4 regions of the Kitasatospora sp. UYEF31 genome follow, and region 2 is predicted to be linked to each of the others. Evidence: riboswitches for the same ligand, from Rfam matches in the RefSeq annotation. Region 2 holds a riboswitch; each other region holds the start of a gene.
The links. A riboswitch is a leader RNA that binds a small molecule or an ion and turns the genes downstream of it on or off. The one in region 2 is predicted to bind cobalamin.

Region 1 (7,361 bases), on a different contig from region 2:
GGAGACCCACGCGTACGACCTCGGCCTGTTCGAACAGGTGGTGCGCGGTTATGCGCACTTCCAGGCCCCAGTGTCGGACATCCGCGGTCCGGGCTTCAACGTCCTGGGTGAGCACTTCAGCCCGGTCCTGGCCCTGCTCGCCCCGCTGTACCGGGTCTTCCCCGGCGCGGGGACGCTACTGGTCGCCCAGGCGTTCCTGCTCGCACTGTCCGTCGTGCCGATGACCCGGATCGGCCGCCGGGTCATGGGCCATCTCGGCGGCACGGCCTTCGGTGTCGCCTACGGGCTCGGCTGGGGCATCCAGAGCGCGGCCTCCTTCGAGTTCCACGAGGTGTGTTTCGCGGTGCCGATGCTGGCCTTCGGCCTGGAACAGCTCCTGAAAAACCGTTACACCACAGGGTTCCTCTGGCTACTGCCACTCGTCTTCGTCAAAGAGGACCTGGGACTGACACTGGCCGCTGCCGCGGTGTTCCTGTACATGCGCGAACAGCGACCCCTCGCACTCGCCGCCGTCCTCACCGGGTTCAGCGCATTCCTTCTCACCGTCTTTGTCCTCATCCCGGCGATGAACGCCGACAATACATATGCGTTCTGGGGAAACTTCGACGGCACCACACGGTCGGGCAACGCCCAAACCGGCCAGAGCCTGGCGTCGGTGCCTTTTGTCGACAGGCTGATCGGGCTGCCGCGCGAACTGTTCTTCCCCGGGCAGAAGTGGATGACGCTGTTCACCCTGCTGCTCCCTACCGGGTTCATCGCCCTGCGGTCACCGCTTGTCCTGATGGCCGTGCCTACGCTGCTGTGGCGGCTCAGCTCCAGCAACCAGTACTACTGGGGTACGTCGTTCCACTACAGCGCGGTCCTGATGCCCATTGTCTTCGCCGCGTTCGCCGACGCGCTGCCGCGCCTCAAGGTCTCGAAGCGCGACCTCCTGCGCAGGTACGCCGCCAAAGCGGTGATCATCCCGCTCGCCGTGTCTGTCACGCTGAGCCGGGACTTCCCGCTGATGGACCTGCTGCACCGGCCCATCTGGCGGGTGAACCAGAACATCAACACCGCACAGGCCCTGCTCAACCGCATCCCCGACGGAGCAAAGGTGAGCGCCACCGAACGCCTCGCCCCGCAACTGACCGCACGCACCCAGGTCACCCGCACGCCCGAAACGCTGTCGGGCCCCGGCTGGGCGATCGTCGACAACTGGGACGGCAAGGAAGCGTGGGCCGACTACTGGATCGAGGGGCTGGAGACCGCGGGCTTCCGGGAGGTGGACCGGGGCGGCGGGGTCGTGCTGCTGCGCCGGGAAGCCGGCTGACCAGTAGATGTATTCGCCGGAGAAACTCAACGCCGGAATGACAACCCAGACGAGCAGCCAGCAGGCCAAGATTCCGGTGGTGACCCCGCCGAGTACGCAAAGAGCGCAGCCTGCGCTTTCAACCGGGAGTGGGGGAGTTCCCCCGTGGAGTAGGCCCGTACGGCCTGCTCGAAGATTCCCATGTCGATGCCGGTGTGGAGCGTCCGGTGCTCGGCGACACTGTAGAGCGTGTAGATGAGGAGACCGGAACCCTGGACTGAGGAGACCGGAACCCTGGACTGAGCAGACCAGAACCCTGGACTGAGCAGACCGAAGCGACTGTAGGACCGGACTTCGCTGTACGGCGGCACGGGAAAACAGGACCCGCGGCACGGATATACGTGGCCCTCCGCTCCCGGAAATTGAGAGCGGAGCGCCCGCCCTCAGACGGTGCGGTCGATTCCCCGCACAGTGCGCGCCAACGCGAGCATCTCCTGCTGCACCGCGACGGCTTCCTCCTTGCGGTCAAGCAGCACAAGTGCCTCGCGATACGTCTTCAGGATTTTGTAGAGCACAGCCGGCCGGTTCGGGTGCCGCCGCAGGTCCGCCTGCCGGCAGACGTGTGCGGCCCTGGGGGTAGTCGCTTCAAGGTTTGAGAAGGGTGCCCTGCGTCCTACCGGCGACGGATCTGAACAGGCATGATGGGGTCACACAACCTCCGCGTCGGCCCGAGTTCGGTCTCAAGTGCCCGGTTGGGGGTGCTTATAGGACGAACCCGTTGAACAATCCGGCAGCGAAGTCCGCGGGTTAGAGTCCCCGGTATGACGCTTTCTCATGATGCGGCTGGGAACGGTCCCACAGTGGTCCTGCTCCACTCCTCAGTGTGTGACCGCCGGATGTGGGAGCCACAGTGGCACGCGCTGCTCGCCGCTGGTTACGGCGTAGTGCGCTGCGATTTCCGCGGGTTCGGGGCGACCCCGGTCGCGGATCGCCCGTACAGCGATGCGGAGGATGTCCTGGATCTCCTCGACGCACTGGGTATCGGGCAGGCTGCGCTTGTCGGTTCCTCGTACGGCGGCGCGATCGCCCTTGAGGTGGCGGCCCGTTGGCCCGACCGGGTGCGCGCACTGGCCCTGTTGTGCGCCGACATGCCTGGTCACGCGCCGACCGATGCGCTGACAGCGTTCAGCGCGCGCGAGGAGGCGCTGATCGAATCCGGCGATATCGCCGGGGCGGTGGAACTCAACGTTGACACCTGGTCAGGTCCAGACGCCGATGCGCCGACCCGGGGCGCAGTGCGGCGGATGCAGCGGCACGCGTTCGACGTGCAACTGGCCGCTCTTGAGGACTTCGCCCGGCTCGAAGCCGATGTGGACCTGACTGCGATCGCAGTTCCTGTTGTCGCGGTCTCCGGGGCGCACGATCTGCCGGATTTCCGGCAGATCGCGGCGCTGCTGTCGGACCTCCTGGCCGACGCCCAGCACTTCGAGCTCCCCTGGGCCGGGCATCTGCCCAGTCTGGAGCGGCCCGAGGAGACGACGGCGTTGCTCACCGGGTTCCTGCACGCAGTGACCGCAGGGCCGAATTGATCATGGGGATCCGGTGATTTCGACGCCCGGGACGGGCGTATTGTTCTGCGGGATCCCCATGATCAACAACGTCAGGCCAGTTCCGCCCGGACCTGCCGCGCCGCCTCAACCAGGTGCTCCAGCGAGCTGCGGGTCTCCGCCCAGCCCCTGGTCTTCAGCCCGCAGTCCGGGTTCACCCAGAGGCGTTCGGCGGGGATCGCGACCAGACCCGCGCGCAGCAGCGACACCGACTCGCTGACGCTGGGGACCCGCGGCGAGTGGATGTCGTACACGCCCGGTCCGACCTCGCGCGGGTAGCCCGATCCGGACAGTTCGTACGCGACCTCCATATGCGAGCGGGCCGCTTCCAAGCTGATCACGTCCGCGTCCAACTCGTCGATCGCGGACAGGATTTCACCGAACTCGGCGTAGCACATGTGCGTGTGGATCTGCGTGTCCGCACGGACACCCGACGTGCTCAGCCGGAACGCCTCAGTTGCCCATTCCAGGTAAGCCGGACGGTCGGCCGCGCGCAGCGGTAGCGTCTCACGCAGCGCCGGCTCGTCCACCTGGATGACAGCGGCACCCGCCGTCTCCAGATCGGCGACCTCGTCGCGCAGCGCCAGCGCGACCTGGCGGGCGGTCTCAGCCAGCGGCTGGTCGTCGCGCACGAACGACCACGCGAGCATGGTGACCGGCCCGGTGAGCATGCCCTTGACGGGACGGTCCGTCAGCCCCTGCGCGAAGAGGAACCAGTCGACCGTCATCGGCGCAGGCCGCGAGATGTCACCCGCGAGCACCGGCGGGCGGACGTAGCGCGTGCCGTACGACTGCACCCAGCCGTGCCGCGTCGCCAGGTAGCCGCCCAGTTGCTCAGCGAAGTACTGCACCATGTCGTTGCGTTCGGGCTCACCGTGCACCAGGACGTCCAGGCCGGTCTTCTCCTGGAAGGCGATGACCGCACGGACCTCCGCCTCCATCCGCTTCCGGTACGTCGTCATGTCGATGTGTCCGTTGCGCAACTCCGCGCGGGCGGACCGCAGTTCGGTGGTCTGCGGGAACGAGCCGATGGTGGTGGTCGGCAGGAGGGGGAGGTTCAGCCGGGTGCGCTGGGCCGGAGCGCGTTCCGGGTAGGGCTGGGCGCGACGGGTGTCCTGGTCGGTGACGGCGGCGGCACGCGCGCGCACCGCGGGGTCGGATCCCGTACGGGAGAGGAGGTCCGCGCGGTTTGCGGCCAGTTCGGCGGCCACCGCGTGGACGCCCTCGCGCAGGCCGCGGGCGAGCAGACTGGTCTCCCCAGTCTTCTGCCGGGCGAATGCCAGCCAGCGGGCGACCTGCGGGTCGAGCTCACGCTCGACGGCGGCGTCCAGCGGGACGTGCAGCAGCGAGCACGACGGCGCGACATCGACCCGCTCGGCCAAGCCCAGCAGGGTCGCCAGGGTGGTCAGCGACTGTTCGAGGTTGTTGATCCACACGTTGCGGCCGTCCACCACACCGGCGATCAGGCGCTTGCCCGGCAGTCCGCCGACCGCGGCCAGACCGGCGAGGTTCGCTTTCGCCGCCGGGCCGGTGAAGTCCAGGCCCAGACCCTCGATCGGGGCCTTGGCCAAGACCGGCAGCGCCTCCCCGGCGCGGTCGAAGTAGGTCGCGACGAGGATCTTCGGCCGGTCGGTGAGGTTGCCCAGTTCGCGGTAGATCCGGGTGGCGGCGTTCAGCTCGGCCGGGGTGCGGTCCTGGACCAGGGCGGGTTCGTCCAGTTGGACCCAGGTGGCACCGGCGGCGCGCAGGTCCGCGAGGATCCCGGCGTAGACCGGGAGCAGCCGGTCGAGCAGGGTGATCGGCTGGAAGTCGGCGGCCACGCCTGGAGCGGGCTTGGCCAGCAGCAGGTAGGTGAGCGGGCCGACCAGCACGGGGCGGGCTGTGTGGCCCAGGGCGAGCGCTTCGCGCAGCTCCCCGACGGGCTTGGCCGGGTTCGCGGTGAAGACCGTGTCAGGACCCAGTTCGGGTACGAGGTAGTGGTAGTTGGTGTCGAACCACTTGGTCATCTCCAGCGGTGCGACGTCCTGGGTGCCGCGCGCCATGGCGAAGTAGCCGGCCAGCGGGTCCGCGGCCACGGCCGCGCGGTGGCGGTCGGGGATCGCGCCGACCATGACGCTGGTGTCCAGGACATGGTCGTAGAGCGAGAAGTCGCCAGTGGGGACTTCCTGGACCCCGGCGTCGGCCAGTTGCCGCCAGGCGTCCCGCCGCAGACCGGCGGCGGTGGAGTGCAGAGCGGCTGCGTCGGTCCTGCCGGCCCAGTAGCCCTCGACCGCCCGCTTCAGTTCGCGGTCGGGGCCTTGGCGGGGGTAGCCGTACACGGTGCTGACGGTTGCTGCGTTGGTTGCCACGGAACTCTCCTGCGCGAGTCTGAGGGAAGACCCCGGGACTGTACAAAGGCGTGCGACGACAACGGTGATGACCAACCGCTCCGCCGACCCGCCCTCGAGGTCACCGAGAATCACCGCGGGCGAAGAACGCCTGCGGGCAGAGGCAGGTCTTCGGACTCGCGGGCACGCCGGGCCGGCTGGCCTGGCACCTAGTGGCCGTCGCTTCCCGGGCCCTGATCAGGGCTCAGTGCATGTGACGGCGTTCGTTCCCACTCACCGCTGCGGGGCAGTCCCGGAATCACACCGGGTTCCCTCTTACGACGCCCCGGCTGGCTGACGGGGCGAACCTACTGCGGGCAAAAGCCTAGACGGAGTGTCAAGCGGGTGCTGGCGGGTGTCCGCATCGCGGACGGGTGGAGGCGGAAGGGCGGGGTAGGTATCGGGGCGGGGAACCGGGTTGCCGGCACGTAGGGGAAATCCGTACGCGATCCTTCTAAGGATTCTTCTAAGGATTCTTCTAAGGATTCTTCTGAAGATTCTTCTCAAGCCGGTCGCGCCGGAACCAGCTGACAACCCGGCGGATGTGTGACGCCCCGTCAGTGGTTGTCGGTTTGGTCATCGGCAAGGAGTCGATGAACGCGCGCTCCTTGGCTGTGTGGACGGCGGCGGAGAGCGTCGTGATGTCGAAAGCCCCGTGATGGCGGCGGCCGTTGATGAAGAACGTCGGTGTGCCGGACACGCCGCTGAGGTCTGCGGACTCCTCGTCCGCCGTGACCCGGGCCGCGCCCCGGTGGGAGTGCAGTGCTTCGCGGAACCGCTCGACGTCGAGCCCCAAGTGCGCGGCGTGATCGAGTAGATGACGGGGCTTCAGGGTGTCCTGCTGGACCAGGAGCCGGTCGAGCATGGTCCAGAAAGCGCCCTGTTCGGCGGCGGCCTCGGCGGCCTCCGCCGCCAGGCGGGCGTTGGGGTGCACATCGGTGAGTGGCAGGTGCCGCCAGACGTAGCGGACCTCACCGTGGTCGGCGAGCAGCTCACGGATGACCGGTTCGGCCTGACCGCAGTACGGGCATTCGAAGTCCCCGTACTCGACCAGCGTCACCGGGGCGTCGACGGGACCGCGGATGTGGTCGCGCTCCGGGTCGACCGGGACCGCCAGGTCGATGACGCTCTGGGCGGTGCCCAGGAGCACCCGCGACCGCAGCGGCTGCGGGAGTACGGCCGTCACGACGGAGACCAGCCAGGTCAGGATGAAGGAGCACAGCACGGCGCTGAGGATGCCGGTCTTCGCTTCGTCGAGTTCGGCACCTTCGAAGGCCAGCGTCGCGATCAGCAGCGACACGGTGAACCCCACACCGGCTATCGTGCCGCCGCCGAACACGGCACCCCAGCCGACCGGCGGACGCAGTCGGCCACGGCTGAACAGGGTGGTCAGCGCGGCGGTGCCGATGATTCCCACCGGTTTGCCCACGACGTAGGCGAACAGGATGCCGAGCGTGATGGGGGAGGTGAAGGCCCGCGACAGCAGGCCTCCGTCGATGGTGATGCCCGCGTTGGCCAAGGCGAACAACGGGACGATCGCGTACGCGGTCCACTGCTCGTACATCCGCTGGAGGCGGGCGTTCGGCGACAGGGCCGCCGCCATGCCGAGGCGGGCGGAGCGCTCCAACTCCGGGGTCGGCTGCTCACGGAACTCGCGGAACAGATCGCTGGCACGCTCCAGATCGCCGCGGGACGCCGGATAGGCGTACGTCAGCAGCCCCATCAGCAACCCGACCACAACCGGATCCACCCCGGACTTCAGTACGGCCACCCAAGTGGCGGTGCCCAGCAGCGCGTACACCGAGCCGCGCCGTACTTTGCCGGCCCGGACGAGCACGATGGCCGCGATCAGGCCCACGGCCACGAGCAGCGCCGGCACATCGATGTGTTCGCTGTAGACGACGGCGATGACAACCAGGGCCACGAAGTCGTCGACGACGGCGACAGTGAGGATGAAGGTGTGCAGGCGACTGGGGAACCGGGCGCCGAGCAGCGCGAGCATGCCCAGGGCGAAGGCCGTGTCCGTGGACATGGCCGCGCCCCAGCCGTGCGCGGAGGACTGCCCCGCGTTGATGCTCAGGTAGATCAGTACGGGTA
Region 2 (7,361 bases):
CACTCGCCGCACCCGGTGCAGAGGTCGGCGAGCACGAGGAGTTCCGCCGGGCCCGACTCGGCGCGCCGCGGCCGGATCGCGTGCTCCGGGCAGGTGAGCAGGCATGCCCCGCACCCCTGACAGCCCACGATCACGACCGGGGCGCCGGTCACGGCGATCCGGTCCCGCACGGGCGCGCCCACCGGTACCCGCGCGGCGTCACCATGCGTCCCGCGATGTTCTGCGTGGAACTGGAGCCGACCAGGACGACGGTGTACATGTCCACCACGGCCGGGTCGAACTCCGACAGCGGTGCGATCCCGGACGTCTCGTCGGGACGGGTCGCGTTGCGGACCCAGCCCACGGGTGTGCTGTCGGGGCGGTTCGTACGGAGGATCTCCAGCGCCTTGGCCAGGTGTTCCGAGCGGCCCCGGCTGCGGGGGTTGTAGAAGCAGACCGTGAAGTCGCCGTCCGCCGCCGCCTTCAGCCTGCGTTCGATGGCCTCCCACGGTGTGTGCAGGTCGGAGAGGCTGATGTACGCGTGGTCGTGGCCGAGCGGCGCGCCCAGAACGTTCGACGCCGCGATCGCGGCGGTGACGCCGGGGACGCCGACGTAGTCGATGTCGATGTCCGCGTACTCGAGGGCTGGCGACGCCATCGCGTAGACCCCGGCGTCGCCGGAGCCGATCAGCGCGACGGCGTGTCCTCGGACGGCCTCGGCGACCGCGGACCGGGCCCGCGCCTCCTCGTGGCCCAGGCCGGTGGCCAGGATCCGGGTGCCGGGGCGCAGCAGGTCGCGGACCTGGTCGACGTACTGGTCCAGGCCGACGACCACCGACGCGCGGCGCAGTTCGGCGACCGCCCGGGGGGTCGTCAGATCCCTTGCCCCCGGGCCGAGTCCGACGACGGCGAGGCGGCCGCGGGGGGCGTGCCGGGCGACGGCGGCGGTGGCCATGGGGTAGGCGCGGGTGCTGCGGGTCTTCTCCACGACCAGTTCCGCGCCGTCGGCGACGGCGGCGGCTTCGGCGACGCTGGGGGTGCCCACGGCGGCACGTACTGCCTCGGACGGATTGGGAGTACGCAGGTACGCCAGGTCCTCCGCGGGGTGGAAGCGCATGGGGAGCTCAGGCCAGGATTCACGTATGCCGGTCTCGTCAGCCTTCGCGTCCACCGATGCCAGTCCGCGTACGGAAAGCAGGGACAGTCCCGCGGAGTCCAGTGCGTTCCGCACGGTCTCGCGCACCTCGTCGGCGGGGACGCCGCGGGAGGAGCCGACGCCCACGGTCAGGCTCCGGGGCCGGAAGACCACACGTCCGGGGCATGGGCTGACGTCCGCGCGGTCGGTGACGACGATGCAGGGGCCTTCCCCGATCTCGGTGACAGTTCGAATATTCGCCGGGAGCGCCGGGAGGGGCCAGCCGACGTCGGAGATGTACGAGACCTCCCGTCCGCACAGGACGGCCGCGCCGACGCCGGCGAGGTCGCTGCCTGGTTCGACGGCCCAGTCCATGAGGGCTGCCAGGTCGTCGAGGGCGGGGATTCCCACGGCGTCGGAGGCGGTGGTGACGACCGGTTCGCAGCCGAGCACCGCGCCGACCGCGACCGCCAGGTCGTTGGCTCCGCCGGCGTGCCCGCCGACCACCGGCACCGCGTAGCGGCGGCCTTCGTCCACGCAGACGACCCCCGGGTCGGTCTGCTTGCTGCCGAGCAGCGGGGCGATCAGCCGTACGGTCGCGCCGACCGCGAGGAAGGCGACGATCCCGTCGTAGGCCGGGAACGCCTTGCGGAGCGCCTCCCCCGGCAGTCCGTCGAGGACCTCCGCGTGCGGCCAGGCGGCGGCGAGGTCGGCCGCCGCGCGGCGGCCTGCTTCGGTGGTGGTGATCAGCGCGAGCCGCTTTGGCCTGTTATTGGAGCCGTTCTGAGCAGGGAGAGTGTCGGGTGTCTCGGAGGCAGGCGTCAGATCAGAAATCGTGGAAGTCATGTCAGGAGCGGTGTCAGGAGTCATGTTCGGTGTCCGGTCAGGATGAAGACGGGATTGTGGGCGTCGAGACGGTGGCTGGTCCCAGGCAGGGGTGCCAGTCGGGCGGCCTGCAGCATGGTCCCCTCCACGGAGTAGCCCGCGCGTTCGAGGACGGCGTGGGTCTCGCCGACGCGGTCGACCGCGGCGAGGGTGGTGACGATGCGTTCGGGGCGGCGGGCCGCGCAGGCCGCCACGACGACAGGGCCACCGCCGCCGACGAAGACCACGTCCGCGTCCGGGAGGCCGTTCAGCACGTCGGGCGCGGTCCCCTGGAAGGCCTGCACTTCAACGCCGAACGCGGAGGCGTTGTCCCGGATGTGCGCGACCGCCTCCGGGTCCGAGTCGACGGCGATGACCGCGGCACCGTGCCGGGCCGCTTCGACGGCGACCGAGCCGCTGCCGCTGCCGATGTCCCACACCAGGTCGCCCAAACGGGGGCCGAGGCGGGCGAGCACGTAGGCCCGTACCTCCGCCTTGGTGATCATCGAGTCGCGGTGCCGGTACTCCGACTCGTGCAGGGCCCACCCGCGGACCGGCCCGGGGAAGTCGGTGGGGAATCCGGCCAGCCAGCCGGCCGCCGTGTTGGTGACCGGGTTGGGGCCGACCACGATGATGATGTTCGGGTCCGCCCAGACGTGGTCGGGGGCCGCTGCCGCGTCGAGCATGGTGATCTCTTCCTGGGCGGTGCCCAGATGTTCGCAGACCACGAAAGTCCGCGGCACGCCCCGGAGCATCAGGCCCAGTTCGGCCGGTCCGCTGCCGGGCGCGGTGAGCACGGCGACCTTGCCCCACGCACGGCACACGTTGGCGGCCCGGCGCAGCTCACGGCCGTGCGCGCTGACGATCTTGGCGTCCTCCCAGGGCATCGAGGCCCGCGCGAAGGCGTGCGCGACCGAGGACACCGCCGGGACGATCTCCAGCTCCAGTCCGTACTCCGGACGGCGCAGGATCCGGACGATGCCGAAGAACCCGGGGTCGCCCGAGGCCAGGACCACGGCGGTGCCCCGGTGTTCGCTGATCCGGGTCGCGGCGACGTGCACATTGCCCATGACGACACGTTCGGCGTCCGGGGGGAGGTCCACCGCGTCCAGGTGCCGGGCGCCGCCGGCGACGAGCGTCGCCGAGCCGAGGGCGGACCGGGCGGCGAGGGACAGGGGTGCGCCGTCGTACCCGATCACAGTGACACGGTCGGCCATGGAGGCTCCTTCGACTGGGGGTTCATCGCGGGCGGTCACGCCCTGAGGCGTAATCATCACGACGTGGGACCTCCGGCGCCAGGTTCCCCGATGATCTCCTCGTCCAGCCAGCCCGAATGGGCGACCACGGTCCGGCCTGTGAAGTCCACCATCGCGACGTCGGCGGTGAGTTCGTGACCGGAGAACCGCGCGAGCACGTCGGCCACCCGGCGGCACAGTTCGTCCCCGCCGGTCCGCAGCATGCCTTCGCGTTCCCAGATCTCGTAGCCGTGCCGTCCGGTGTTGGCGATGTCCAGTTCCCGGGCGACCGCTTCGCTTCCGCCGATGCTCCGGGTGATCGCCCCGAGCACCCCGAGGTCGACCTTGGAGCGGGTGTAATGGGTCATCAGCACGCCGGCGCCCAGCTTGGTGAGCTTGCCGATCATGCCGACGAACACCACCCGGCGCAGGCCGTCGGCCACCGCCTGGGTGAGCGCCGCGCCGGTGAAGTCGCCGACCTCGACGAAGCACACTTTGGGCAGGTGCGGCAGCAGGTCCACCGCGCCCTTCTCCGTGCGGCCGCCGGTGCACAGCACGAGGGTGTCCTCGCCCTGGGCACCCATGACCTGCACGGCCTGGACGACGGAGGAGCGCCAGGAGGCGGTGGAGAAGGGCCGGACGATGCCGGTGGTGCCGAGCACGGAGATCCCGGCGATGATGCCGAGCTTGGCGTTGGTGGTCTTGCGGGCCCGGACCTCCCCGTCGGGCACGGAGATGACAACACGCACCCCGGTGGTGCCGAAGTCGACGACCTCGCCCACCGCCTGGGTGATCATCTGACGCGGCACCGGGTTGATCGCCGGACCTCCGACCTCAAGGCCGAGGCCCGGCTTGGTGACCACGCCGACGCCGACGCCGCCGTCGAGTTCGATGCCGGGTTCGTCCCGCCAGGTGGCGGTGGCGGTGAGCTCCGCGCCGTGGGTGACGTCCGGATCGTCCCCGGCGTCCTTGACCACAACGGCCTGGGTGCGTCCGGGGCGCAGTGCCTCGCAGCGTTCGACGGCGAAGGTGATTCGCCGTCCGGACGGCAGGGCGATCTCCACCCACGGCGGCGGGGTGCCGGTGGCCAGCATCTGGGTGGCGGCCTTCGCCGCGGCCGACGCGCAGGACCCGGTGGTCCAGCCGGTGCGCAGCGCCTTCTGCCGCACCTTCATCGTGCGCGGCAGGTCGGGCTCGGTGAGTTCGGGATTGCGCCGGTCGACGCCGGGGACGTCCGGTCCGGGACTGCCGGCTCCGGAGGCGTCCGGAGCGGGGCCGTCCTCGCCGGGGCCGCCGGTCATGACGGCTCGACGGGGGCCCCCGCGCCGCCGGTGCGCAGGATCCGCCGGGCGCCGCGCTCGGCCTTGCGGAAGGTGTGGAAGTGACCGGGGTGGTAGAGGTGCGAACGGGTGCCGTGGGAGCCCAGCGCGTCGCCGACGAGGAACAGCGTCTGCTTCCACAGGCGGTGCTCCTTGACTGTGGCCTCCAGGGTGCCGACTGTGCAGTGCACGACGAGTTCGTCCGGCCAGGTGGCCCGGTGGGCGATGACCACGGGGGTCTCCGCCGCGTAGCCGCCGTCGGTCAGTTCCTCCGCGAGCTGGCCGGAGCGGGCCGCCGACAGGAACACGGCCATCGTCGTGCCGTGCTTCGCGAACTCGCGGACCGACTCCTTCGGCGGCATCGGTGTCTTCCCGCCGCCCAGGCGGGTGAGGATGACCGACTGCGCGACCTCGGGGATCGTCAGTTCGCGTCCGACGATGGCGGCGACGGCGCTGAACGCGGACACCCCGGGGATGATCTCGACGTCGAGGCCGAGCGACCGGCACCGGTCCAGCTGTTCCTGCACCGCGCCCCACAGGGAGGGGTCACCGGAGTGCACCCTGGCGATGTTCAGCCCGTCGCGGACCGCCCGTTCGTACAGCGGCAGGACGCCCTCCATCGGGAGTGCGGCCGAGTCGATGATCTCCGCCCCCGGGCGGGCGTGTTCGAGGATCTCCTCCTGGACCAGCGAGGAGGCCCACACGACGATGTCGGCGGCGGCGATGGCCCGCGCGGCACGGAAGGTCAGCAGGTCGGCGGCGCCGGGTCCGGCTCCGACAAAGGTCACTCGCCCTGGCACAGTTTGCCTCCGCGTCGGTCCCGCCTGGCGGGGACGATCAGTGTCGAAAGGTACGGCGCGCTGCCGTCCACCTGTCCGGCGGCCCGGACGTCTTCGTCCGCCAGGCCGAGCCTGGCGCCGAACACCGCGTCGTCGAGCCGGTCTTCGGCCTTGACGATCTCCAGCATCTCGGGCATCCACCGGCCGCCCTTGTACGCGACGACGGTGTCGAAGACCTCAAGGGCCTGCCGGAAGCCGTCGAGCCCGGCCGGCATCGGGAAGAGCGCGAGGGTTTCGTTGCCCTCGCACAGCACGGTGCCGGAGCGGGCTGCGAGGTCCTGCATGGCGGTGATGCCCGGGACGGTCCCGACCACGACGCCGGCGACCAGTTCTCGCACGGTCTGGGCCAGGTATCCGAAGGTGGAGTACACATTGGGGTCGCCGATGGTGGCGAAAGCCACGGTCCGCGCACCGCCGGCGAAGGCGTCCACGACGGTGCGGGCTGCCGCGTCCCACGCCCGGGTGCGGCGGTCGGTGACGCCGCCGCGGTCGTTGAGGGCGAAGACGACCCGGGTGATGCGGTCGGCGTCGACGTACTCGCGGACCGTCGCTTCGGCGCGACCCGACAGTGCCGACTCCCCTGGGCCCGTCTCCATGACCGGCACCAGGACCACGTCGGCTTCCCGCAGGACGCGCACGCCCTTGACCGTCACCAGTTCGGGGTCGCCGGGGCCGACGCCGACACCGATGAGGGTGGGCGGGGTGCCGCTCACCGGGGGGTCAGCGCGTGCGGCGGTAGGGCAGGGCAGAGCACGGTCATCAGAGCCTCCAGAGGGTCCACGCCCACGGGTGAAATGGAAATACGGCGCGGCGACGCCGTGGGGGTGCGTCCCTCCACCGGAGTGGACAGCCGTACCCCTGACGCGGTCCGCGACAGGCGAACGGTGCGACGGCAGGAGTGTCCTGGCTTCCGGGTCACGGACCGTCACGGATGACGGACCAGCGCTCGCCCCCGGCCTTCCAGCCGCTTCCGCAGCCGTGGCCTGCATTCCGCCCCGGGGGTCCACTTTCCGGTCACAGTGGCGGGACCGCTCCGGATTCCCAGGGTTCCCCTGGACCGGATTCCTCCACCGCTGTCGCGAGCGCCATCCGACCACACGGCTTCCGGCCACGTCAAAGGGGGTGCCCCGGTTGTCCGGTGGGTGACATCACAGGACGGCTCCAGCGGAACAGCCCGGCCCGCGACAAGTGCGGGCCGGGCGGTGGGGAGTAGGAGGCGGGTCCGCGTTACTGGGCGTACCGGTTCGCGCCGTGCGCGAGCCACAGCTGGTTCAGCTGCGACTGGTAGTAGCAGATGCCCGTACCGAAGGCCATCATGTGGAGCACCACACCGACGGCGCCCGAGCAGGTGCCCTGCTGCCAGCCGAACTGCTGGGCGATCTTGATCCGGCCGCCTGTCCGGGCCCAGAGGACGCACATCGCGGCGATCCCCCCGATGTAGCCGGCGACGATCAGGAGCCCGCCGACGGCCTGCAGCACCGGCGTACCGTCCCCGACGCCGATCAGGACGGCACCCGGGACGATGCCCCCGAGCATGCAGCCCACCGGCACCAGGATCGAGGCCCACACCGCGCCCGCCGGGTTGACCTGGACGTACGGTGCGGCGAAGTCACGGACTTCGCGGTTGACCTTGTAGGTCCACACGAGGAGGTAGACGCCGAAGGTGATCATCGAAAGACCCCACACCGCGAACACACCCCGGACCATGCCCAGTGGCCGTCCAGCGAACTGCGGGACCGCCCCCGGCTCCATGCCGGGGTACCCGCCGGGCTGCGGGTACGACTGCGTCCCCGCTTGCGGATAGGGCTGGCCGTACGGCCCGCCCTGCTGCGGGTACGACTGCTGCCCGTTGGCCTCAAGGGGGCCGGGGTAGGACGGCTGACTCATCGTCACTTCTTCCGGAGCGGAGCGACCCGGTCCGTGCCGCACCCTCCGTCGGCCGATCACCGAAGTCAGGGCATGCCGACGACCGATGGCGCGGGTGAAGGGA
Region 3 (7,361 bases), on a different contig from region 2:
AGCACGCCGAGGATGACCGCGCCGGCGAAGAGGCTCAGGGTGATGCCGGACGTCCAGCCCCACGAGCGGCCCTTGCTCAGACCGAGCATCAGGCACACGAGCGCGCCCGACATCAGGAGTGCGCCGAGCCAGTTGATGCTGCTCTTCACCCGCACCGGCGACTCGGGGATGAGGAACCACGCGGCGACCGAGGTGATGATGCACACGATCATCGGGATCCAGAACAGCCAGTGGTACGACAGGTTGTCCACGATCGGGCCGGCCAGGACCGAGCCCAGGCCGCCGCCGATGCCCATGACCGCGGAGGTCAGGCCGATGGCCGCGGCCCGTTTGTGGGCCGGGAACTCGTCCCGGATGATGCCGAACGACAGGGGGAAGACGGCGGCGCCCAGGCCCTGGACGGTGCGGCCGGTGATCAGCAGGTCGATCGAGTCGGCCAGCGCGCAGATCAGCGATCCGACGGCGAGCGCGCCGATCGCCACGACGAAGAGCTTCTTCTTGCCGTACAGGTCACCGAGGCGGCCGAGGATCGGTGTGGTCACCGAAGCGGACAGCAGATAGGCCGTCATCAGCCAGGCCGCGGTCTCGGTGGAGGTGTGGACTTCCCGGGTGATCGTCGGCAGTGCCGGGGCGAGCATCGACTGGAGGAGGGAGTACGTCAGCGAGCCCATGATGATGATCAGGAGGACGAGACCGGTCTTCGAGGCGACCGATGACTTGTCCTGTGTGGGGACCGCTGTACGTATCCCCCCGGTTGTACTCAAGTCAGGTTCCCCCATGTTGATATGAACCACGGTGATATGAACGTGGTTGGTTCATCAGTTGTAATGCGCATTATTCCTCATGCGCCCTGCGACACGCGCCGCCACTACATCTGGTGGTGCATGACGTGAGTCACCACTGCATATATGATCTGGCTCGTAGCTGGTCCGCACGGCCGCCGTCTCGGCGGCAGTGCGGCGAAGGAGTGCACTTGTGCACTCCGAAGAGGGAATCCGGTGGCGCAGAGCTTGCGCCCAGGGGGCTTCGACAGCCTCCGGCAAGCCGGGACTGCCCCCGCAGCGGTGAACGGGAACGACCGCCGTCAACAGAGCACTGGGAACACAACCCCGGGAAGCGACGGCCAGTAGACCTCCGGAGCACCCGCCGTACGTCATGTGCGGCGATCTCCGGCATGCCCGTGAGTCCGAAGACCTGCCCGCTGCCCGCGCCGACGATCTGGACTGTTCTGCGCGGTGGTCACCGTAATTACGAGCTCGCGAGGAGAGAGCCGTGACCGTCTTGGACAGCGCAGTTCTGCGCACATCCGGCACCCGTTCCGTACACCTGGCCGACAGCGGCCCCGTCGACACCGACGCGCTCGCCGAGGCCGTCCGGCTGCTGGCCGACGACCTCCCCGAGGCCGACCCGTACCGGGTCGCCGAGAAGGCGGTCTCCGGTCTGTACGACGGCGCCACCGCCTACGAACTCGACCAGCTGACGATCCGCACCGCCGCCGAGCTCATCGGCGAGGAGCCGGCGTACTCCCGGCTGGCGGCCAGGCTGCTCGCCCGCACGATCGCGGACGAAGCCCGTTCGCAGGGAGCGGCGACCTTCAGCCAGGGCATCGCCGTCGGCCACCGCGAGGGCCTGATCGGCGAAGGGACGGCCGATTTCGTACGGGAGAACTCCGCCGTACTGGACGCGGCCGTCGACCCGGACGGCGACCGGCGCTTCGAATACTTCGGCCTGCGTACGGTCTACGACCGCTACCTGCTCCGCCACCCCGTCACCCGCAAAGTCGTCGAGACGCCGCAGCACTTCCTGCTCCGGGTCGCCTGCGGGCTGTCCAAGACGGCGGACGAAGCCGTGGACTTCTACCGGCTCCTGTCGTCGCTGGCCTACCTGCCGAGCTCGCCGACGCTGTTCAACTCGGGCACCCGGCACACCCAGATGTCCTCCTGCTACCTGCTCGACTCGCCGCAGGACAACATCGAGTCGATCTACGACATGTACGGGCGCATCGCCCGCCTGTCGAAGTTCGCCGGCGGCATCGGCGTCGCGTGGTCCCGGGTCCGCTCGCGCGGCGCGCTGATCCGCGGGACGAACGGGCACTCGAACGGCATCGTGCCGTGGCTGAACACCCTCGACGCATCCGTACAAGCAGTCAATCAGGGCGGAAAGAGAAAAGGTGCAGCAGCCATCTATCTCGAACCCTGGCACCCGGACATCCTGGAGTTCCTCGAACTGCGGGAGAACACCGGCGAGGACGCCCGGCGCACCCACAACCTGAACCTCGCCAACTGGATCCCCGACCTGTTCATGCGGCGGGTCGACGAGGACGGCGCCTGGTCGCTGTTCGATCCGAACGAGATCCCCGAACTCCCCGACCTGTGGGGCCCGGCGTTCGACACGGCCTACGAACAGGCCGAGCGCGACGGCCGGTTCGTCCGGCAGCTGCCCGCCCGTGAGCTCTACGCCAAGATGATGCGCACCCTGGCGCAGACCGGCAACGGCTGGATGACCTTCAAGGACGCGTCCAACCGCACGTGCAACCAGGCGGCCGAACCGGGCAACACGGTCCACCTGTCTAACCTGTGCACGGAGATCCTCGAAGTCACCAGCGACAGTGAGACGGCGGTCTGCAACCTCGGCTCCGTCAACCTCGCCGCGCACGTGGCCGACGGCGGAATCGACTGGGACAAGCTGCGCCGGACCGTCCGTACGGCCGTCGTCTTCCTCGACCGTGTCATCGACATCAACTACTACCCGACCGGCCAGGCCGCCGCGTCCAACCCCAAGTGGCGGCCCATCGGCCTGGGCCTCATGGGCCTGCAGGACGTGTTCTTCCAACTGCGTCTGGCGTTCGACTCGGCTGAGGCACGCGAGCTGTCCACCCGGATCTCCGAAGAGATCTACCTGACGGCTCTTGAGTCCTCGACCGAGCTGGCGAAGGAGTTCGGACCGCACCCGGCGTACGACCAGACCCACGCCGCGCGCGGCCGGCTCCAGCCCGACCTGTGGGACGGTGTCACGCCCACCCAGACGGAGCGCTGGGCGCAGGTCCGCGGGCTCGTCGCGACCCACGGCCTGCGCAACTCGCTGATGATCGCCATCGCGCCCACCGCCACGATCGCGTCCATCGCCGGCGCGTACGAGTGCATCGAGCCGCAGGTCTCCACCCTCTTCAAGCGCGAGACGCTGAGCGGCGAGTTCCTCCAGATCAACACCTACCTGGTGCGCGAACTCAAGGAACGCGGTCTGTGGACCGCAGACATCCGCGACCGCATCAAGCGCGCCGAAGGCTCCGTGCAGGAGATCACCGAACTGCCCGAGGACGTACGGAAGCTCTACCGCACCGCGTGGGAACTCCCGCAGCGCGCCCTGATCGACCTCGCGGCGGCCCGCTCGCCGTACATCGACCAGTCGCAGTCGCTGAACCTCTTCATGGCCGACCCGACCATCGGCAAGCTCTCGTCGATGTACCGCTACGCCTGGTCCACCGGCCTGAAGACCACGTACTACCTGCGGTCGCGCCCCGCGACCCGCATCCAGCAGGCGACTGTGCCCACGCAGGCGACTGTGCCCGCACAGGCGACTGAGCGCAGCGAAGGAGCGCGGACGGAGTCCGCAGCCCTTCCGGCGACGCCCGGGCGCCGAGTGGCCCCGGAGCGCAGCGACGGGGACACGAGGAAAGCGCCCGGGCTTGGAGCCGGTAGCCAAGATGAGGCAGCTATCGCTTGTTCGCTGGAGAACCCCGAGTCCTGTGAGGCCTGCCAGTGAACCCTCTGCCCGCGAAACGCCTGCTCGACCCGGGCATGGAACTGACGCTGCGCCCGATGCGCTACCCCGACTTCTACGAGAAGTACCGGGCGGCCATCCGCAACACCTGGACGGTCGAGGAGGTGGACCTCCACTCCGACCTTGCGGATCTGGCCAAGCTGTCGCCCGCTGAACAGCACCTGGTGCAGCGGCTCGTCGCGTTCTTCGCCACCGGCGACACGATCGTGGCGAACAACCTGGTCCTCAACCTCTACAAGCACATCAACTCCCCGGAAGCGCGCCTCTACCTGTCGAGGCAGTTGTTCGAGGAGGCCGTGCACGTCCAGTTCTACCTGACGCTGCTCGACACCTACCTGCCCGACGAGGACGAGCGCGCCAAAGCGTTCTCCGCCGTCGAGCACATCCCGTCGATCCGGCGGAAGGCCGAGTTCTGCTACAAGTGGATCGACTCGGCGATGGGCCTGGACGCGCTGCGTTCGGCCGACGACCGGCGGCAGTTCCTGCTCAACCTGGTCTGCTTCGCCGCGTGCATCGAAGGGCTCTTCTTCTACGGGGCGTTCGCGTACGTCTACTTCCTGCGGTCCCGCGGCCTGCTGAACGGCCTGGCCTCGGGCACCAACTGGGTCTTCCGCGACGAGTCGGCGCATATGGACTTCGCGTTCAGTGTGGTCGAGACGGTCCGGACCGAAGAGCCCGAACTGTTCGACGACAAGCTCGGCGCGCAGATCAGGGACATGATGACCGAGGCCGTCGACGCCGAGGTCGCCTTCGCCGAAGACCTCCTGGGTGGGGGCGTGTCCGGGATGAGTGTGTCCGACATGCGCGCCTACCTGGAGAGCGTCGCCGACCGCAGGCTCGCCCAGCTCGGCCTTGAGCCGGTGTTCGGGTCGGTGAACCCGTTCGCGTTCATGGAACTCCAGGACGTCCAGGAGCTCGCGAACTTCTTCGAGCGCAAGGTGTCGGCCTACCAGGTCGCAGTCACCGGCAGTGTGAGCTTCGACGAGGACTTCTAAGCACGGAGTGCAGGCCGGGCGGGCCTTCGTGTCGTTTTAAGCAGAGTTCGTACGGGTGGGATCTTCGCAACGCGCGGGGGTCCCACCCCGCGTTTACGGGTCCGGCTTCTCCGGCGGGATCTCCCAGCTGGTGGTGGTCTCGATGACCATCCGCTGCCTGAGGGTGTAACCCGGTTTCCGGAGTGTCGTACCCATCGGTGCCCGCAGCCGTACCGGGATGACGAACACCGCCTCCGGGAGTTGTCCGTCTCCGACGTGCAGCCGGCACAGTTCGGCGGCCGTCAGCCCGTACATCCGCGAGGCGGTGCGGGCCAGCTCGAACGCGTCGTGGACCGAGCGGCCGTAGGCGAGTTGGACGTAGAATTCCCCCGCGAACCGCACGGCCGTCGGATCGTCGAGCGCGCCGGTGCTGCCGATGGCGCAGGAGCCGGTCACTTCGGCGATCCGCGCGGCGACCGCCGCGGTGTGGCAGGCGCTGAGGACGGTGAGTGTGAGCTGCGGGGCGTGCGCTTTCAGGAACTCGGCAAAGGCCGCTCCGTCGACCGGTGTCGCCTGGGCGGAGACGTCGTCTGTACGGAAGTACCGGCCGGAACGCGCGGTCCCGTGCCCGCAGAAGTGCAGGACCTTCGGCTGGTGGTGCGCGGACAACCGCGGCAGGTCGGTCACCCGGGCGGCCGGGGCGGTGATGAGCTCCAGGTGGTGCCCGTACGGGGTGCCGGTCAGGGCGGCGCGGATCTCACGTTCCTCCGCGGCCAGGTCCGGGGCGTCGGCGGTGTGCGCGGCCGAGGACAGCAGGAGGACGGTGATCTTCTCCGTGTCGCCGTCCCGGGCTGGGTGGCGCATCGTCAGACCAGGGGTGTGTCGCGGACTTGGCGTTGCAGGGTGCGGAGCGCCGGGCGGTGCTCGGGGAAGGCGGTGAGCAGGGTGCTGATCTCGTCCATCAGGAGGTCGCGTTCGGTGGCTGAGACGGCTGGGGGGAGGGTGGCGGCTTCATCCGGGGGGTCTTCGCTGAGCAGACGGGTGATGAACAAATGCACAGCGCCGGGGAGTGCCGCCTGGTAGCCGAGCGCTTCGATGACGGAGACGGACCGCAGGGCCTCGACGTCTCCGGAGACCAGTGCCCGCTGGCAGCGGGCGTGGAGGCGGTTGCGGTCGAGCATCGTCGTGTAGGCATTGTCGATGCCGTCGAGGACACACAGCTGGAGCAAAGCGGAATGCAGGAGGGGTGTGGGGTCTGCTTCGTCCTGTCTGGCCATTGTGGTCAAGGCGCTGGCGGCCGTCGGGGTGACAAGTAGTTCGCTGTTCTCGTTGAGGAACTGCTGGGAGATTTCCCAGTCGGGGGCGTCCAGCCAGGCCCGGAGCCGGTCGCCGAGGATGAGAGGTTCGTACGCCGCATCGACCCCGCGGGCCTGAACCGCGTCCAGGAGGTTTTTGTGGAAGACGGCGTCGGGGGAGAGCAGACCGAGTTCGGCCAGGGCGAGTCTGCTGGTGGGCTGCTCCAGCTCCGCCTGGTTGTCGCGGAGGAAACGCCGGGAGGCATCCCAGTCAGGAACGCTGAGCCACTGGGTGACCGCTGAGAAGTGATTGCCGGTCAGGGAGAGCCATGGCGGGGCCTGTTCGCCTGTGACGTCCGTCCAGACCCGGGCTACGTGACTGCGTTCTGCCGCACTGCGGGCTGCGTGGTTACGCAGCAGCTGTCGGGCTTGTGCGGCGGTGGGGGCGGCGAGCGTAGCCGTAGCGGTGCCGAGGAGTTGCGTCACCGTTGTGAGCGCCGAAGTTTCGTGACCGCGCTTGAGATCCTTGTCGGCTTTTGCGAGGTGGAGGAAGGCGACAGCGTCGGGAAGACCGGAGAACGCGGCCACGGTTTCGGCGAAGACTGTTTCGGCCTCGGTGGACTTGTTCAGATCGATGCACCGGTCGATGAGGTTGTTGAGGGAGGCGGCGAGGTCGGGGAGGTAGGCGTCGGGGTTGGCCCGGGCGAGGTCGCGGCGGATGCGGGCGGCTTCTTCGATGGGGGCCAGGGCCGCGTCGCGTCGCCCGAGGCCGGCGAGCTGGTTGGAGAGGTTGTTGAGGGACATGGCGAGGTCGGGGAGGTAGGCGTCGGGGTTGGCCCGGGCGAGGTCGCGGCGGATGCGGGCGGCTTCTTCGATGGGGGCCAGGGCCGCGTCGCGCCGCCCGAGGTCGGCGAGCTGGTTGGAGAGGTTGTTGAGGAGGCGGCGAGGTCGGGGCGGTAGACGTCGGGGTTGGCCTCCACCAGCCTCCGGAGCGCTGTGACTCCAGGCCCCCCGGCAGCCACCGCCTGGATCCCGATGTAAGCAGTCAGATAAGGACTCGCCGCTTCCGGCCTGGCCCCTCCCGCTGTCTGCTCCAGGGTCAGCCCGATCAGCGCTTCCACCATGGCCAGGGCGGCATCGGCACCTGCCACCCGCGGTGATGTACCGCGCAGATACTCGGCAAGCCTCCGGTGGTGCAGCCGGTACACGGCCTCTCCGGCGAAGGCGTCCTCGATGATGTGTCGTCCGTACGACTCGAACAGTTCGGCGATCTCGGCAGGACCGTACGCCACCCCGCTTCCCGCCAAGGCTG
Region 4 (7,361 bases), on a different contig from region 2:
TTGGCGGTGTCCTGCACCTGGCCCCGCAGGGACCCGGGCTGCTCGCGGACGACGACCTCCGCCTTCAGGCCCGCCAGTTCACCGGTGTAGGCGACCCACTCCTGCACGCTCACCGGCTCGTCGCCGCCCCAGTTCACAATCGTCGCCGGAGTCGACGCGGCGTCAAGAAGGGCCTCGGTCTGCGTGTTGATGTCGTCCTGGTGGATCGGGCTGTACACGCACGGATCCCAGCGGGTCACCACCGGCTTCCCCCGGAGGACGGTGTCCAGGTGCATCGTCGGCAGCCCGCCGTTCGGCCCGTACGACGCGTTCATCCGCGCGATGGTCACCGGCAGGCCGAACGCCCGCGCGCAGTACCGCGCCACGGCCTCCTCGGCGATCTTCGAGATCGAGTACGTGGGGGAGTGGGCCGCGTGCACATCACCCAGCGGAGCGGACTCTCCGTACACGTGCAGCGGATCCCCGTGCGGACGCAGCACCGACGCCGTCGACATCACCAGCGCGCCCTTGGCCCTGCGGCAGTGCTGGAGGAGCAGACCCGTCCCCTCGGCGTTGACCGTCAAGGCGTGGTCGAAGTCGTCACCCGGGCCCTGGAAGGTCGCCAGGTGGACGACGTAGGTGAAGTCCTGCGGGAGATCGCCGAACTCCCCGGAACCCAGGTCGACCCGGCGGGTGGTGACACCCAGCGCGTCGACCTTCGCCCGCTGGGCCGGGTCCGAGAAGCGGGCGATGCCCCACACCTCGTTGTCCCGCGCGAGGTGCTCGGTCAGCGGGTAGGCGATCTGTCCGGCCGGACCGGTGATCAGGATCTTTTCTCCGGACAGCATTCCGGGCCCCTTCTCGGCTACGTGCTCATGAACGACCGTCATATGTCGCTACCCCGCGAAGGGGTGATGACGATGACCGTCATATCCAAGAAGAGGCCCGGATCACCGGCAAAGTGGCGCAGGTCTCCCGGCGCGGGGCCGGGCCCGGGCTCAGACTTCGAGCTCTTCTTCGACACTCTTGAGCTGGTGCCGGGCCATCGCGAGGTTCGCGCGCTGCTTGTCCAGGACCAGGTAGATGAACAGGCCCTTGCCCGCCCGCCCGGTCAGCGGCCGGATCACGTGGTACTGGCCGCCCAGCGTGATGAGGATGTCCTCGATGTGGTCGTTGAGGTTGAGCATCTCCATCGTGCGCATCTTCGCGCGCATCACGTCGGTGTTGCCGGCCGCCGCGACCGTGAGGTCGAGCTCCTTGCCGCCGCCGAGCATCCCCAGGGCCATGCCGCTGGTGTAGTCGACCAGCGCTACACCCTTGGCGCCCTCGATGCCCATCGCGTTCTTGAGTGCCGCTTCCATGTCTGCCATGTCGATGCTCCGCTCCGCGCGTCTGATAGGCCCGTGCTAGGGGCCTGGTGACACCGGCGACCCCTCCGATTCCGGAGCGTACGGTCGGTCCATGGTCACGTTGCCAGCTTTACGACTGAATTTGTCGAAACCGGGTGCAAGGCGTTGCCGATCAGTAAAATGTCGCTTCGGTCCGCACGCCGCCGCCCCGACCGCACGGTGCCACCCCGCCTTGCTCTTGATCAGCCCGCGACGCTACGGTCGCAACCGCCATGGTGCTCGGGAAACCGGTGGGCTGGACAACCTCGTCTACGAGGAGCCTCCAGCCAGTCCGGTGCGGCCCTCGCCACTGTGATCGGGGAGTTCCCCTCCACCCGCACGAACCTGTGCGGAAGCCACTGGACCACGCAAGTCGGTCCGGGAAGGCGGAGGAAGAACGTTACGACCCGTCAGCCAGGAGACCGGCCATGGCAACGGGCAACCGTCAGCAGGTCTCGCCGCCTCGCGACTCCTGACACGGCACCTCGCGTCGTCGCCCGCACACCGACGCCCCGGAAAGGGCGACGGTGCACGGCCGCCAAGCGAGGCACCGCGCCAGAAGCCGCTCCTTGACCGGCGATGCCGACTGACGGTCGCTCTTCCGTCCATCCACGAGGTGTGGGAGAGGGCTTAACAGCCATGCATATCGCCGAGGGTTACCTGCCCTGGGAGCACGCCGCCGCCTGGGGCGTCGCGTCTGCTCCCTTCGTCGTACACGGGGCCCGCGCGCTCAGCCGCGAAGTCCGCCAACGACCTGAGAACACGCTCATGCTCGGCGCGGCCGGAGCGTTCTCGTTCGTCCTGTCCGCACTCAAAATCCCCTCAGTGACCGGAAGTTGCTCGCACCCCACCGGCACGGGACTCGGCGCGATCCTGTTCCGCCCCCCGGTGATGGCCGTGCTCGGCACCATCACCCTGCTGTTCCAAGCACTGCTCCTGGCGCACGGCGGCCTCACGACACTCGGTGCCAACGTCTTCTCGATGGCCATCGCCGGACCGTGGGCCGGATACGGGGCCTACCGCCTCATCCGCCTGGCCGCACCCGAGCGCCCGGGCGGAGCCGCCCGGCTCGATATAGCGGTTTTCGCCGGGGCGTTCACCGCTGACCTGGTCACCTACTGCGTGACCACCGTCCAACTGTCGCTGGCCTTCCCCGACCCCAGCAGCGGATTCCTGGGCGCGATCGGCAAGTTCGGCGCCATCTTCGCCGTCACCCAGATCCCCCTGGCCGTCAGCGAAGGCCTGCTCACCGTCCTGGTCGTCCGCCTGCTCCGGCAGGCCGGGCGCGCCGACGTCCTGGAACCGGCGGTGGCGAAGTGAAGAAGTCCACGAAGATCAACCTGCTGCTCCTGCTCACCGTCGCGTTCCTCGCCGTCCTGCCGCTGCTCATCGGTGCCGCGGACGGCCACGAGGAGCCGTTCACCGGCGCCGACACCAAAGCCACCTCGGCGATCACCGAGAACAAACCGGACTACGAGCCCTGGTTCAGCCCGCTCTACGAACCGCCGTCCGGTGAGATCGAGTCCGGCCTCTTCGCGCTCCAGGCCGCCGTCGGCGCAGGTGTGGTGGGCTACTTCCTCGGTGTGGTCCGCACTAAGAAGCGCCTGGCGGACGCGGCAGACCCCCTGAAGACCGACGTCGTACGGGTCGACCAACCGCGCGCCGAAGCTCCCGGCACGGTGGACACCGGGTCCGCCGTACGAGCGAACCCGTAGTAGACGGCGATGCTGCCGATCGATGCGGCGGCCCACGCGAGTCCGTGGCGCCGCCGCAACCCCCTGGACAAAGCCGTACTCGCGTTCGGACTGCTCGGCTCCGCACTGGTGTCCACCGCCGCCGCGCTGCTCGCCGGAACAGCCGCCGTACTCCTGCTCCTCATCGCCGCCAGGGTCCCGCCGGTCCGGCTCTGGAAGGCGGCCCGCGCACCGCTCGGATTCGCCGTCACCGGCGCGGTCACCCTCCTCGTCTCCATCGGCGCCCACGGCGTCGGCTACGCCCCCGACGGAGCCCGGCACGCCGCCGAACTCCTCGCCCGCACCGTCGCAGCCTCCCTGTGCGTACTCCTGTTCGCCTTCACCACACCCCTGTCCGACGTACTCCCACGCCTCACCCGGATCGGCGTCCCCGCCCCCGTCGTCGACGTCGCCGCGGTGATGTACCGCATGGTCTTCCTGCTCCTCGACACGACAGGCCGCATCCACCAGGCCCAGGCCGGACGACTCGGCCACCAGACCCGCCGCGCCCAGCTCCGCGCCACCGCGGGCACCGGCGCCACCGTGCTCCTCCACGCCTTCGCCCGCGCCGAACGCCTCCAGACCGGCCTGGCCGGACGCGGCTACGAAGGCTCCCTGCGCGTACTCGTCGACAACCACCCCGCGTCCCCGCGCTTCATCACCGCATCCGTCGGCCTCACCGCCGCCCTCGTCTGTCTGGCCGTCACATGCTTCTGAGACTCCACCGCGCCGGCTACCGCTACGACCAGGGGCCCGACGTGTTCACCGAACTGACCCTGGACGTCCCGGAAGGCCGTACCCTCGCCCTCCTCGGCCCCAACGGCAGCGGAAAGACAACCCTCCTGCGGCTGCTCACCGGAAGCCACCAGCCTTCTGGCGGCACCCTCGAACTCGACAACGAAGCCGTCACCTACGACCGCAAAGGCCTCACCCGCCTGCGCCGCGCCGTGCAACTCGTCTTCCAGGACCCCGACGACCAACTGTTCTCCGCCGACGTCGCGCAGGACGTCTCCTTCGGCCCGCTCAACCTCGGCCTGGACGAGGCTGAAGTCCGTACGCGAGTGTCCGAAGCACTGGACGCCCTGGAGATCGCCCATCTCCGCGAGCGCCCCGTACACCTGCTGTCGTTCGGACAACGCAAACGCGTCGCCATCGCCGGGGCAGTGGCGATGCGGCCCCAGGTCCTGGTCCTGGACGAACCCACGGCGGGCCTCGACCCGGCAGGGCAAGAGGCACTCCTGGACACGCTGGACGGTCTGCGCAAGGGCGGAACCACTGTGGTCATGGCCACCCACGACGTCGATCTCGCACTGCGCTGGGCCGACGACGCTGCGGTCTTCGCCGGGGGAGTGCTGCACACCGGGCCGACCGATGACCTGCTCGCGGATACAACGCTGCTGAAGGCCGCCCACCTGCGCCCCACCTGGGCGCACGCCGTAGCGGCCGTCCTGGCCGCCCACGGGATCAGCGCCCCCGTCGCGCACACACCCGAAGCACTGCTCCGACTGTGTGACGAGCACCGGGCAGACCTGTCGCCCAACGATTAGGTTCGGATATATGCGGACACGCGCCGAGCGCTATCTCACGTGGGAGAAGGCCACCACCCCGTGGCTGACCGGGCTTGCGGTGGTATCCCTCGTGACCTTCGTCGTCAATGGCGCGGTCGAGGAGCGAAACGACTACGTCCACCTCCTCGACTACGGGATCTGGGGCATCTTCGTCATCGACTACGTGGTCCGGCTCAAGATCAGCCCGAAGAAGTGGTTGTTCATCCGCACCCACCCGCTGGACCTGGCCGCCGTGATCCTGCCCGAGGTCCGGGTCCTGCGCCTGGTCGGCATCATCGGCCGGATCGGGATGCTCTCCCGCCGGGGACGCGGCGAGCAACTGCTGCTGACCACCGCCGCACTCGCCGCCACGATCGTCGCGGCCAGCGCCGCCGCCGTCCTCGGCCCCGAGCGGCGCGCACCCGGCGGAAACATCGAGAACTACGGCGACGCTGTCTGGTGGGCGATAACCACCATCACCACCGTCGGGTACGGGGACCGCTTCCCGGTCACCGCCGAAGGCCGCACCATCGGCGTTGTGCTCATGGTCGTCGGAATCGCCACCATGGGTATGGTCACCGCCACCATCGCCGCCCGCCTGGTGGCCGACGGCGATGCCGCCTACCTCGCCGAGGATGACCGCCACGAACGGGGCCAGGACGACAAGATGGCGGCGCTGGAGACCCGGATGGCCGAACTGAGCGCGCTGATCAGGAAGAGCCACGGGGAACCGGGCGCCTGAGCTGTTGTCGTGCCGCGTTTGGTGATCACGCGTTTTCCACCTTTGAACGCAGCCTGAAACGTGGAAAACCCGTGATCACCGAGCGTGGGAAGATTCCGCTCTCCGCAGCTTGCCGCGCAGCGCGCGCCTGCCCAGCGGGCCCAGCTCGTCCAGCACCGCCGTCAGCGCGCCCAGTTGGTCGAGTGCGTCGAGGGCCTGGAGCGCCCCGGACCCGTCGACGCCCTCGTAGAGCTCAAGCCCCACAAAGGTCGCCGCGGCAGCCTTCGCCAGACCCGTGACGTCGACGAACTCAGCCAGCGGAGTGCCGGTCAGGACCCGCCCCAGGACCTGCTCGATCTCGGCGACCCACAGGTTCAGCCCGGCGGCGGTGGCGGGGGCCAGCTTCGCGTCGGTCTGCGCCCCGGCGAGCATCTGCGCGAGGAAGGCGACGTTTCCTTCGGCCTGCTCCTTGGCGTGCAACCTGCGCCCCAGGGACAGGAGTTCGCCCAGTGAGGAGACCTTGTCGAACTCCTCCCGCCACGCGGCGACCCGCTGCGCCGCGCCGTGCTTGCAGGCGGCGGCGAGCAGTTCGTCCACACTGCCGAAGTGGTAGAAGACCAACGCCTGGTTGACCCCCGCGGCGGTGGCGATCGCCCGCGCGGAGGCCCCGCTGATGCCTTGGGTCTTCAACGTCTCCAGCGCGCCCGCGAGCAGTTTGGCGCGTGTGTCGCTCATGGGACTCCCGCGGTTCAGCAGCGCACCTCCTCGCGCTGTGGTTTCACCGTACTGGGCACACCGTGCCCGGAGACATCGGCGTACGAAGCGGTGAAGGTCCCGCGATAGCCGAAGATCGGGCCGAATGTACGGTTTCCAACCTGAACGTCGATTCGGAAACACCCCGCGAGGCGGTCGGACTCAGACCAGGCGGCGGATCTCCCCCTGTGCCCGGTAGAACCCGCCCTGCCCCGACTGGCGGACGGCGTCGACCACGTACCGGGCCCCGGGCTCGCGGATGTCCTTGGGGAACTGGACGTTCCAGCCGCCCTCGTAACCCGGCGTACGGACGTGGACCCGCAGCTTGCCGCCGGACTCCACACACTCCACGAGCACACCGCCGCCGATCTCGGTGGTGGTCTCCGCGGTGACGGTCGGCAGCGCCGCCTCCAAGGTGGCCGCCTTCACGTCCCGGACCTCGGGGACAGTGCCCTCTTCGGCCGCCCGGACGGCCGCCTCGCTGACGTCGACGCAGGCGAGCGCGCCGGTGGTGGTCACCACGTACAGCCGGTCGTCGCGGTACTGCATCGAGTACGCCGAACCGCAGCCCGTGCCGAGCTTCCACAGCCGCTTCCCGGACTTGTCGAAGCAGTAGACCGAAGAGTGGCTGTCGCCGGCGAAGACGTATTCGCCGTCCTCGGCGGTCGCGCAGGAGAACACGGCCGCGTCGCAGTCATAGGTGGCCTTGAGCGCGCCGTCCTTCTTCGCGATCCGCTGCACCTTGTGACCCGAAGTCCCCGCGTACACGTCGTCCTCCTCCTGCCAACCGAACAGCACCGAGCCCCCGGTGCGGGTGTGCCACAGCGGTTTCCCGTCGACGGCGGAGAAGGCCTCCACGCCGTTCGAGTGCCCGTGGTAGACCGCGTCGGAGCCGCACCGCACCATCCAGGCGCTCGTACCTGATCCGCCGCGCGCCCACAGGGATTCGTCCTCGTGGTCGATCGTGGTGATGCCGCCCTTGACGTCGGAGACACCGAGCACGCCGTCGAAGATGTCGAGCCAGTAGATGTCGATGTTCCGGGCGATCGTGTACGCCGCACGCGGCAGTTTGCCGCTGATGTCGTAGACGTTGCCGTCGTCGCAACCGGCGTAGGTCCAGAAGTCGTCGGTCACGATGCATTTGACGCCGTCCGGGAGTTGGAGCCGCCCGGTGACCTCGCCGCTGTGCGTGAGCGTCCAGATGTCGCCCTTCTCGTTGCCGACGAGGACCCGGTCGTCG

Region 1: linked by a shared signal. The riboswitch ahead of metE (5-methyltetrahydropteroyltriglutamate--homocysteine S-methyltransferase) and the one ahead of cobI (precorrin-2 C(20)-methyltransferase) in region 2 are both predicted to bind cobalamin.
Region 3: linked by a shared signal. The riboswitch ahead of AC0Z36_RS24665 (ribonucleoside-diphosphate reductase subunit alpha) and the one ahead of cobI (precorrin-2 C(20)-methyltransferase) in region 2 are both predicted to bind cobalamin.
Region 4: linked by a shared signal. The riboswitch ahead of AC0Z36_RS13005 (energy-coupling factor ABC transporter permease) and the one ahead of cobI (precorrin-2 C(20)-methyltransferase) in region 2 are both predicted to bind cobalamin.

Annotation. Positions count from the first base shown of each region.
Region 1 is NZ_JBXAWK010000005.1:81,620-88,980, reverse strand. It holds gene AC0Z36_RS04015 (DUF2079 domain-containing protein) at 1-1,312, shown strand, start outside; gene AC0Z36_RS04010 (hypothetical protein) at 1,735-1,866, opposite strand; gene AC0Z36_RS04005 (alpha/beta fold hydrolase) at 2,113-2,880, shown strand; gene metE (5-methyltetrahydropteroyltriglutamate--homocysteine S-methyltransferase) at 2,952-5,246, opposite strand; cobalamin riboswitch at 5,371-5,592, opposite strand; gene nhaA (Na+/H+ antiporter NhaA) at 5,743-7,361, opposite strand, start outside.
Region 2 is NZ_JBXAWK010000002.1:186,224-193,584, forward strand. It holds gene AC0Z36_RS01855 (4Fe-4S binding protein) at 1-152, opposite strand, end outside; gene cobJ (precorrin-3B C(17)-methyltransferase) at 149-1,960, opposite strand; gene cbiE (precorrin-6y C5,15-methyltransferase (decarboxylating) subunit CbiE) at 1,981-3,195, opposite strand; gene AC0Z36_RS01870 (cobalt-precorrin-5B (C(1))-methyltransferase) at 3,252-4,514, opposite strand; gene cobM (precorrin-4 C(11)-methyltransferase) at 4,511-5,320, opposite strand; gene cobI (precorrin-2 C(20)-methyltransferase) at 5,317-6,084, opposite strand; cobalamin riboswitch at 6,268-6,439, opposite strand; gene AC0Z36_RS01885 (DUF4234 domain-containing protein) at 6,599-7,258, opposite strand.
Region 3 is NZ_JBXAWK010000062.1:25,099-32,459, reverse strand. It holds gene AC0Z36_RS24670 (MFS transporter) at 1-764, opposite strand, end outside; cobalamin riboswitch at 966-1,196, shown strand; gene AC0Z36_RS24665 (ribonucleoside-diphosphate reductase subunit alpha) at 1,297-3,762, shown strand; gene AC0Z36_RS24660 (ribonucleotide-diphosphate reductase subunit beta) at 3,798-4,775, shown strand; gene AC0Z36_RS24655 (CHAT domain-containing protein) at 4,869-5,618, opposite strand; gene AC0Z36_RS24650 (AAA family ATPase) at 6,676-7,361, opposite strand, start outside.
Region 4 is NZ_JBXAWK010000021.1:3,149-10,509, forward strand. It holds gene AC0Z36_RS12995 (NAD-dependent epimerase/dehydratase family protein) at 1-827, opposite strand, end outside; gene AC0Z36_RS13000 (hypothetical protein) at 978-1,349, opposite strand; cobalamin riboswitch at 1,585-1,812, shown strand; gene AC0Z36_RS13005 (energy-coupling factor ABC transporter permease) at 2,007-2,687, shown strand; gene AC0Z36_RS13010 (energy-coupling factor ABC transporter substrate-binding protein) at 2,684-3,082, shown strand; gene cbiQ (cobalt ECF transporter T component CbiQ) at 3,092-3,817, shown strand; gene AC0Z36_RS13020 (energy-coupling factor ABC transporter ATP-binding protein) at 3,808-4,647, shown strand; gene AC0Z36_RS13025 (potassium channel family protein) at 4,658-5,389, shown strand; gene AC0Z36_RS13030 (TetR family transcriptional regulator) at 5,465-6,103, opposite strand; gene AC0Z36_RS13035 (hypothetical protein) at 6,118-6,255, opposite strand; gene AC0Z36_RS13040 (WGR domain-containing protein) at 6,284-7,361, opposite strand, start outside.